Regions from separate parts of the Pseudomonas sp. NY15372 genome, predicted to be linked through region 3. Evidence: riboswitches for the same ligand, from Rfam matches in the RefSeq annotation. Region 3 holds a riboswitch; each other region holds the start of a gene.

Region 1 (3,268 bases), on a different contig from region 3:
CCCCCTGTAGGAGCGGGCTTGTCCCGCGATTGGGCCGGGCCGGATATCACCGTCGCCTGGCAAGGGCTTCGCGCGTGATCGCCGGGCAAGCCCGCACAGCACCGCAGCCCATCGGGCTGCGTAATCCCCCATCACGATCTTCGACTAGCCTGAAAGCTCCTGTTGCCAACCTCTTGAGGTGAACGCGATGAGCATGATGGACTGGGACGCCTACCGTAAGCAGTTGATGGCCGGCATCGGCGATCTCAAGCAATTGTCCCCCGACACCGTGGCCGGCTACATGGCAGCCAGCGGTGCCGGGGCCAAGACCAATCACCTGGATGCCAAAACCCGCGAACTGATCTCCCTGGCCGTGGCTGTGACCACCCGCTGCGATGGCTGCATCGCCGTGCACTCCCAGCAAGCGGTCAAGCAAGGCGCCACCCGTGAGGAAATCGCCGAGGCCCTCGGTGTGGCCGTGGCGATGAATGCGGGCGCCGCGCTGGTGTACTCGGCCCGCGTCATGGATGCGGTGGGCAAGGCCGGCAGTTGAGCGAACGACGCCGCCGCTCTTGCGCGACGGCGCCACGCCACCCAGACTTGGCGGTTCAGCCCGCAGGAGCCGCCATGATCCAGATCCGCCCCATGACCCCGGAAGACTTCGAGCGCTTCTGGCCGACCTTCCAGGCCATCGTCCAGGCCCGCCAGACCTACGCCTTCGACCCCGACCTCAGCTTCGAGCAAGCCCGCCACCTGTGGCTTTCGCTGCCGCTGCGCACCCTGGTGGCCGAAGCCGACGGCCAACTGCTGGGCTCGTACTACCTCAAGGCCAACGCAGCAGGCCCCGGCAGCCACGTGGGCAATTGTGGCTACATGGTCGCCGAAGCCGCCCGTGGCCGTGGCGTGGCGCGGCTGATGTGCGAACACTCACAGAAACTGGCACGCCAGGAAGGCTTCCTGGCCCTGCAGTTCAACTCGGTGGTGACCACTAACGAAGTGGCCGTGGCGCTGTGGCACAAGCTCGGTTTCGAGACCGTGGGCCGCCTGCCCAAAGCCTATCGCCATGCCGAGCTGGGGCTGGTGGACTGCCTGGTGATGTACAAGTGGCTGGCCGATGAACCGGTGGTGGAAAAGCCGCCGCTGTTGATCGGGCGCAAGAACATCGAGGCCCGCGTGTCGCGCCGTCGCGGTCGCTGAACCCTCCCCTTGCGCATTTGACTCCCGCGCCGAACGATGGTCAGATGCGCACCTGTTTCAGGTGTCCTGCGCCGCCGCGCGCAGGGTGAAACGGGAAGCCGGTGCGTCCTTTGCAGGACAAGTCCGGCGCTGCCCCCGCAACGGTAAGCGAGCGAACCCTTCGACACACCACTGTGCCTCGTGCATGGGAAGGTGAAGGCGTTCATGACCCTCGCAAGCCCGGAGACCGGCCTGGAGCTTCGTTGGCAAACCCGCGGTGGGCGGGCGCAGGCCGGTTTCGCGTGCGCCCCTGCGTGCGTGCTTGCTCGTCTATGCGTTGTTTCCACCGGGATCCATTCATTCCTGCAGCAGTGGAACGACATGTCCCGTACCTACACGCTTCACACCCTGGCGGCCTGCCTGGCCGTCTCCATGCCGGCATGGTCCGATGAGTTCGACAGCCAGGCCCTGACCTTGCCCTCGACCGCCATCACCGACACCCGCGACGCAGCGTCCGTCGACCTGGCCACCCCGACCCAGGCCGGCTCGCGCCTGGGCCTGAGCGCCCTGGAAACGCCGGCCAGCACCAGCAGCATCAGCGCCGAGCAGATCCAGCAGCGCAACAACCTCACCGTCCAGGATGCCGTGACCCGCTCACCGGGCATCACCTTCACCGGCAGCCCGGGCGATGGCGGCACCGGGCTCTCTGCCCGTGGCTTCGAAGGCCAGAGTTCGGTGATGACGCTGTTCGACGGCTCGCGCCTGTACAGCGGCGCCGGCACACTGACCTTTCCGGTCGACCCATGGATGATCGAGCGCATCGAGGTGATCCGCGGGCCGGCGTCGGTGCTCTATGGCGAAGGCGCCACCGGCGCCGTGGTCAACGCCATACCCAAGAAGCCCTTCGCCGGCGAGATCCGCAATCATCTGCGCCTGGGCTATGGTTCATGGGATCGCCAGCAGCTCGGCCTGGACAGCGGCGGTAGCCTCAGCGAACGCCTCAGCTACCGCATGACCCTGAACCAGCAAGCCGGCAATGGCTGGGTCGATCGTACCGACTCGCGCAGCCTGGCCCTGAGCGCCGCCCTGCGCTTCGACGCCACCGACGACCTGAGCTTCACCCTCGCCCACGAGCGTGGCGATGCCGAGCCCGCCAACTATTACGGCACCCCATTGATCGACGGCCATTACCGCAGCAGCCTGCGCAAGAAGAATTACAACATCCAGAACGACGTGCAGCGCTACCACGACGAGTGGACCCGCCTGAACACCGACTGGGCCATCAGCGACCGCATCACCGCCAGCAACCAGCTGTACTCCATCAAGAGCCGTCGGCATTGGCGCAACGCCGAGACCTACGCATGGAACGCCGATGCCGGCGACCTCGAGCGCGGCAGCTTCCTGCAGATCAAGCACAACCAGGAACAGCTCGGCGACCGCCAGAGCTTCACGTTCGACCACAGCCTGTTCGGCCTGGCCAGCAAGACCGTCGTCGGTGCCGAGTACAACAAGATCCGCTTCAACGTCGACAGCAACGCACCGTACGACGATGGCAGCCAGGACGTGTTGGACCCCTGGAACCCGGCGCCTGGCCGGTTCCACAGCTTATCGCCGACACGCCCGCAAACCTTGTCCACCACCCACACCTTCTCGCTGTTCGCCGAGAATCGCACGGCGCTGAGCGAGCGCCTGTCGCTGGTGACCGGGGTACGCCGCGACCAGAACCATATCGACCGCGACGATTTGGTCAACGACACCCGCAGCGACCGCAGCCTGCGCGGTGGCAACTGGCGTGCCGGCCTGGTGTTGGCGGTCACGCCGGATCTGTCCCTGTATGGGCAGTATTCGACCAGCGAAGACGGCGTGGGCGACCTGCTGACGCTGCGTCCGGAGCAACGCTACGACCTGACCGAAGCCAAGCAGACCGAATTGGGCCTCAAGCAACGGTTCTGGGGCGGGCGCGGTGAATGGACCCTGGCGGCCTACCACATCGTCAAGAACAAACTGCTGGTCGCCGACCCTGTGAACCACGGTGTACAGCAAGCAGGCCAACAGACCTCCGACGGCCTGGAAGCGTCCGTGGGGCTGGCCTTGGCCAACCAGTGGCAGGTCT
Region 2 (3,268 bases), 140 kb from region 3:
CCTGCGCCCACCAGCGCTCCGAGCAGCACCCGTGGGGCGCGGATCTGCCAGACGATCTGCGCCTGGCCGCGGCTCCAGCTCCCTGTGTCGCCCAGGCCGGCCTGTTGCATCACGATGCCCAGCACGTCGGTCAGTGGCACCTTGGCAGCCCCAAACCCCAGGGACAACACGCACGAGCACAGCACAGCCACCAGCAGCCCGGCGAGCAGCAGCCGGTAGGCACTGCGATCACGCACGGGCATCACTGCGGCGTGCCTGCGAACAGGCGGGGATGCAGCGCCGCTGCCAACAGCTCGATGGCTCCGGCATTGTCCACCGATGGGGTGACCTGGAGGTAGGAAAGCACCACGAAGCGTCGATCGCGGATGGCCGTTACCTCGCCCAGGGCCGGCTGCGCGAGCAGGAAGTCGCGCTTCTGTTGCCAGGAGGTCGGGCCGTAGTCGACGATGACGATCACCTGCGGGTCGCGCTCTACCACGCTCTCCCAGTTCACTTCGGTCCAGCTGGCAGCGACGTCGGCCATCACATTGTCACCGCCAGCCGCCTCGATCAGCGCCTGGGGCATGCCGAGACGGCCAGAGGTGGTGGGGCGGTCTTCGCCGCTGTCATAGAGGAATACGCGGGGAGCCTGGTGTACATCGGCGACATGTGCCTGCACGCGGGCCACGCGCTGGCGCAGGGTATCGATCAGCGCCTGGGCCTGCTGGCGAACATCGAAGATGCGCCCCAGGTTGTCCAGGTCCCGGTACAGGTCGTCGAGGCTGGCGCGGCGCTGGGGCATCACCCGCGAGCAGGACTCGCTGAGCTCGTACACCGGGATGCCGAACGGTGCCAGGGCCTGCGGCGTGACCGGGCCGCCTACGTACATGCCGTAGCCCCAGCCGGCGAAGAGAAAGTCGACGTTCGCATCGAGCAGGGTTTCCACCGACGGGTAGCGCGGCGCCAATTCAGGCAGGCCGGCGAGAGCACCGGTCAAGGATGGGTCCAGGGTCTTCCAGCCACTGATTCCGGTGAAGCCAACCATGCGCTCGCGCAACCCTAGGGCCAGGAGCATGCCGGTCAGGTTACTGTCATGGCTCACCGCCCGCTGGGGCGGCTGGCTGAAGGTGACGTCGCGATCGCAACTGCGCACGGTAACGGGATAGTCGCCGGCCCAGGCGGCGAAGGGCAGGGCGGCCAGCAGGGCCAGGCAGGCAAGGTGTCGCTTCATGCGGGGCTGATCCAGGTGATGCGTGGGTGAAAAGCCACGGGGTGACGGTCGACCAGTGCCCGTACGCCAAAGACCTCGGCCAGGCACTGCTCGGTCAGCACGTCGGCTGGGGGGCCGTGGGCAACGATGCGGCCAGCCTCGATGACATACAAGCGGTCACAGAAGGCCGCAGCCAGGTTCAGGTCATGGAAACTGGCGAGCAGGCTCAGGCCGGTGGCGCGCAGATGCTCCAGCAAAGCCAGCTGGTAGCGGGGGTCGAGGTGGTTGGTGGGCTCGTCAAGGATCAGCAGACGCGGTTGCTGGACCAGTGCACGGGCCAGCAGCACACGTTGCTTCTCGCCGCCAGACAACGGCGCGAAGCCATGATCGCCGCGTCCCTGCAGCCCCAGGCGATGCAGGCTGTCGTCCACCAGCGCGTCGTCATCGTCGCCATCGAACCAACCCTGGTGCGGCGTGCGGCCCATGGCAACCACGTCGCGTACACTCAGGCCAAAATCTTCGGGAAATTCCTGGAGCATCACTGCGACGCGTTGCGCCACCCAACGCGCTGGGCGCTGCCAGATGTCCTCGTTCTCGAGCAGCACGCGCCCGGCATCGGGCCGAGTGAAGCGATAGGCACAGCGCAGCAGGCTGGTCTTGCCGCTGCCATTGGGGCCGATCAAGCCGACGCATTCACCAGGGCGCACCTCCAGATCGATGTTGTCGAGCAGCCTCCGGCCACCATGGGATGGCGCCCAGTGCAAACCTTCGAGACGCAGGGTAGGGGCGGACATGACGAGCAACCGTACCGGGAATGAATGTAACCCGACGATGACGGCGCGCAAGGGAATCGCGGGCAGGCTACTGCCCCAAGACCGGCCCGCGCCCGCCCACCGCGGGAGTTGCCAAACGAGGTGACAGGCCGGTCTCCGGGCTTGCGAGAGTCGTGAGGCATTCACCTTCCCATGCTGGCGGCACAGTGGCGTATCGAATGCATCGCTCGCTTACCGTTGCGGGGGCAGCGCCGGACTGGTCGCGCAAGGCGATGCACCGGCTTCCCGTTTAATCCCCGGCGCGGCGGCAGGGGACACCTGAAACTGGGGCGCATCTGAGCATTTATGGGGTGGGGAGTCAACCTGTAGGGCGCCCCCGGGCTAGGCGGAGTCTTTAGACAGCGACCGCGTACCGGGTGCGTTGAAGCATTTATCGAGTTTGCGCGTGTGAATGCATCAATGAGGAGGAGCACTTTATCGAACACAGAACATAAATATAAACAATATAACTAAACTAAATGAATATTTAGTTTAGTTATTCCTTAAGCTCATATCATAAGGGCAGGGTAGCCCATCTGGTGAGCTATGGGGTAACTCATGCGTGATCGCTAAGGATTACCATTCAATGACTCACTATCCAGGCTGGATGCTTGAAAGCGCCCATAATTACCTCAAGGCCGCTGAGATTCTAGACGCCCAAAACCTCCCGCATGTTGCCATGGTCAATGCAGCGATCGGTATGGAAATCTTGCTGAAAAGCTTTATTTCCGTACCGGATCAGCACCAAGGTACGTCCGGCGAAACCTACAAGCTCGACGTCGAAGCACTTAAAACGGCTCACCAGCACCTGCAGTCGATCGGCAAGATTCCACCCAAACAAAAGCGTGACGCACACGATCTGCTGACGCTGTTTCACGCGGTGCCTCCAACGATTCGTGAGAGCCTGGCTCTGAACAGCCAGGAACACTCATTCGAGCGGTATCGCGATGTGTTCACCAACAGCCGGTATCAGTACGAGTCAGCCAACTGGAAATTTTCCGATCCAGTACTGATGAGATCGCTGCGGTGGACGTTAGCCAACGTGGTTGGCTACTAAAAGGAACGAGGCTCGCAGGATCCGTTCGTGCTGAGTTACATCGCTGAGGTCCAAGTTCGATCTGCAGCGCAGAGATCGAGGCCAGGGGCCTGGCTTCAAATCTGCCACACACGACCCAGGTGGCTCCATACGAATTTGCGCATAATGTATATTATGTTAAATATTATATTATTCGAGGACAATACCGCGGTTCTCTCCGCCCCAATCCAT
Region 3 (3,268 bases):
AGGCGTCTGGCCGAGGTCGGCGATGCTGTCGTCCGGCACGAAGCCGCCGGGCTGGGTCCGCAGCAGGTGCATGGGTCAGGCGCCCAGGGCCTGGCGCAGGCGTGCTTCCAGGTGCGCGGCGTCCAGTTCCTGGCCGATCAGTACCAGGCGGGTGATGCGCGGTTCATCGGCGCGCCATGCACGGTCGAAGTGTTTGTCGAAGCGGGTGCCGACGCCCTGGATCAGCAAGCGCATGGGCTTGCCAGGGATGGCGGCGAAGCCCTTGGCGCGCAGGATGCCAAATTCCACCACCAGTTGGGTCAGTGCATCGAGCAACAAGCTCTCGTCCGCCTCCGGCAGGTCGATGGAAATGGAGTCGAAGGCATCGTGATCGTGGTCGTCGTGGTCGTCGCCGTCGTGATGGGCGTCATGGTGGGTGCGGCGACCGTCGATGTGCGCCTCGGCCTCGGCACCCACCCCAAGCAGCACCTCAAGCGGCAGACGACCGCTGCTGGCCTCGATCACCTTGACCGCCGGCGGCAGTTCCTCGAGCACCTCGGCGCGGACCTTGGCCAAGCCTGCGGCATCGATCAGGTCGGCTTTGTTGAGCACCACCAGGTCGGCGCTGGCCAGCTGGTCGGCGAAAAGCTCGTGCAAGGGGGACTCATGGTCCAGGTTTGGGTCGAGCCTGCGCTGGGCATCCACCTGGTCGGGATAAGCCGCGAAGGTACCGGCGGCCACCGCCGGGCTGTCGACCACGGTGATCACCGCGTCGACGGTGCAGGCGTTGCGGATTTCCGGCCACTGGAAGGCTTGTACCAGTGGTTTGGGCAAGGCCAGGCCGCTGGTTTCGATGAGGATGTGGTCCAGGTCAGCGCGACGTGCCACCAGCTCGCGCATAACCGGGAAGAATTCTTCCTGCACGGTGCAGCACAGGCAGCCGTTGGCCAGTTCGTAGACACGGCCGCTGGCCTCCTCCTCGGTGCAACCGATGCTGCATTGCTTGAGAATTTCGCCATCGATACCCAGCTCGCCGAACTCGTTGACGATGACCGCGATGCGCCGGCCCTGGGCGTTGTCGAGCATGTGCCGGAGCAAGGTGGTCTTGCCCGAGCCGAGGAAGCCGGTGACGATGGTGACGGGGAGCTTGGCCAATGTTTTCATGTCGCGATGCCCTAGGCAGATGGCGCGGGCATGCAGGACGAAAGCCGCGGGCCTGCTGGCCGGGCTCGTTCGCCACCGGATCACCCCGCCCGGTTGAAAGTCGAAAACGTCGCGAGGCAGGTCTCCTGGCTTGCACCGTACCGGCCGGGGCCGGTGGAACGACGCCTTCCCGCGCCTGGACGCAGTGGCTGTGTCGATCCTGTTCAGTGCCTACAGTTGCGGGGGCAGCCGCGGCTTGGACCGCGTTCCCGTCTTAGCTGCGGCCAACGCCGCAGAACCTCGAAGCGGCAAGGCTACGCAGTGGTGGGTAGGCGGTCAACCATCAGCGCAGTATTCATGTGCCACCGACATCAGGACCGTCTCCCTCCATGCCCGCTCACGCCTCACCCGCCAATTGACGGGAAATCGGCCGCATGCTTTGCTTGCACCTTGCGTTCAGGTGCCCCTTCGGGGGTGAAACGGGAAACCGGTGCGTCGCAGGCCCCAAGGGGCCGGACAAGGCCGGTGCTGCCCCCGCAACGGTAAGCGAGTGCGCGTCTTGACCACTGTGCCGCGTCGTATGGCATGGGAAGGTGACGCGATCCAGGGAGCCTGCCTCCTCCTCGCCAGCCCGGAGACCGGCCTGACGTCGAATGAACACCCCGCGGTGGGCGGGTGCTGTCGTATGCCCTGGGCAAGCCTTGCCCAGGCGTGACGCCTGTGCCCGCCGCCCATAAAAAAGCAGAGGAACGCGTCATGTCCGTCACCAGTGCCAAACACAGCATCGCCACGCCTGTCAGCCTCAGCCAGCGCGTGATCCTCGCCATCGGAGCCAGCCTGCTGGGCTTGTGCCTGGTGTACTTCGCTGGCTTCTCGCACATCGAGGCCGTGCACAACGCCGCCCACGATACCCGCCACAGCGCCGCCTTCCCCTGCCACTGAGTACGCCTGCATGATCAAGCGCATTGCCCGTACCGCCGGCTTCAGCGGGCTGCTCGCCGCCCTGTTGCTTACCCTGTTGCAGAGTCTTTGGGTCACGCCGCTGATTCTCCAGGCGGAAACCTTTGAAAGCAGCGCCCCGAGCGCCGAGCACCACGCCCATGGGGATGGCACGGTCGCACATACCCATGACGCCGAAGCCTGGGCCCCGGAAGACGGCTGGCAACGCGTGCTGTCCACCACCGGCGGCAATCTGGTGGTGGCCGTCGGTTTCGCCTTGATACTTGCAGCGCTGTATAGCCTGCGCGAGCCAGGGCGGGTAGCCACCGGGGCACTGTGGGGCCTGGCCGGCTTTGCGGTGTTCTGCTTGGCGCCGACCCTCGGGCTACCCCCGGAACTGCCCGGCACTGTCGCGGCCGACCTAGGCCAACGCCAGGCCTGGTGGGCCGGTACGGCGGCTGCCACGGCCGCGGGCCTGGCGCTGGCGGTGTTTGCCCGGCATTGGCTGTTCAAGGTGCTCGGCGTGGCCTTGCTGACCGTTCCCCATCTGGTAGGAGCCCCTCAACCAACCGTTCACGAGAGCTTGGCCCCCGAAGCCCTGGAAGCCCAGTTCAAGCTTGCCTCCTGGTTGACCAATGCGGCCTTCTGGCTCGCCCTCGGCCTGCTCAGCGCCTGGCTCTATCGTCGCGCCAGCCAGGCCTGATGACGCGCGCTACCCTGTTGCCGGCGTTCTACGCCGGCTTTGGGTGCCGCAAAGGCTGCCCGGCTGACCTCCTCGAACAGCTCCTGCGCGACACACTGTCTGCCCATGGCCTGCAACTGGCCCAACTGCAAGGGATCGCCAGCATCGACCTGAAGGCCGGCGAAGCCGGGTTGCAGGAACTGGCCAGTCGCCTCGGGGTCACCCTGACGCTGTTTCCGTCTGCGCAATTGCACGCCTTCGAACCGTTGCTCAGCCACCGCTCACGCGCCGCGTTCAACCACAGTGGCTGCTGGGGGGTCGCCGAAAGCGCAGCATTGGCGCTGGCCGCACAGAGACAAGGGCCGCCCAGGCTGCTGGTGCCACGCCAGACGGGCGACCGCGCTACCGTTGCCTTGGCGTGCAGCCGATAATCACTATTCTCAATTGCCTTTCTGCAAGGATTTCCCATGACGGTCTTTTTCATCGGTGCCGGCCCCGGCGATCCGGAATTGATCACGATCAAGG

The links. A riboswitch is a leader RNA that binds a small molecule or an ion and turns the genes downstream of it on or off. The one in region 3 is predicted to bind cobalamin.
Region 1: it holds a riboswitch for cobalamin, as region 3 does, so the genes downstream of both, ACNFG0_RS13675 (TonB-dependent receptor) here and cobW (cobalamin biosynthesis protein CobW) in region 3, are expected to answer to the same signal.
Region 2: it holds a riboswitch for cobalamin, as region 3 does, so the genes downstream of both, ACNFG0_RS06290 (ABC transporter ATP-binding protein) here and cobW (cobalamin biosynthesis protein CobW) in region 3, are expected to answer to the same signal.

The regions. Positions count from the first base shown of each region.
Region 1 is NZ_JBLUPY010000016.1:41,969-45,236, forward strand. Features, by position in the region: gene ACNFG0_RS13665 (carboxymuconolactone decarboxylase family protein) at 188-532, shown strand; gene ACNFG0_RS13670 (GNAT family N-acetyltransferase) at 607-1,176, shown strand; cobalamin riboswitch at 1,219-1,426, shown strand; gene ACNFG0_RS13675 (TonB-dependent receptor) at 1,537-3,268, shown strand, end outside.
Region 2 is NZ_JBLUPY010000005.1:157,642-160,909, reverse strand. Features, by position in the region: gene ACNFG0_RS06300 (FecCD family ABC transporter permease) at 1-242, opposite strand, end outside; gene ACNFG0_RS06295 (ABC transporter substrate-binding protein) at 242-1,210, opposite strand; gene ACNFG0_RS06290 (ABC transporter ATP-binding protein) at 1,207-1,983, opposite strand; cobalamin riboswitch at 2,092-2,299, opposite strand; gene ACNFG0_RS06285 (hypothetical protein) at 2,588-3,058, shown strand.
Region 3 is NZ_JBLUPY010000005.1:16,506-19,773, reverse strand. Features, by position in the region: gene cobN (cobaltochelatase subunit CobN) at 1-72, opposite strand, end outside; gene cobW (cobalamin biosynthesis protein CobW) at 76-1,143, opposite strand; cobalamin riboswitch at 1,241-1,440, opposite strand; cobalamin riboswitch at 1,564-1,784, shown strand; gene ACNFG0_RS05660 (CbtB domain-containing protein) at 1,879-2,064, shown strand; gene ACNFG0_RS05655 (CbtA family protein) at 2,075-2,764, shown strand; gene ACNFG0_RS05650 (cobalamin biosynthesis protein) at 2,782-3,174, shown strand; gene cobM (precorrin-4 C(11)-methyltransferase) at 3,211-3,268, shown strand, end outside.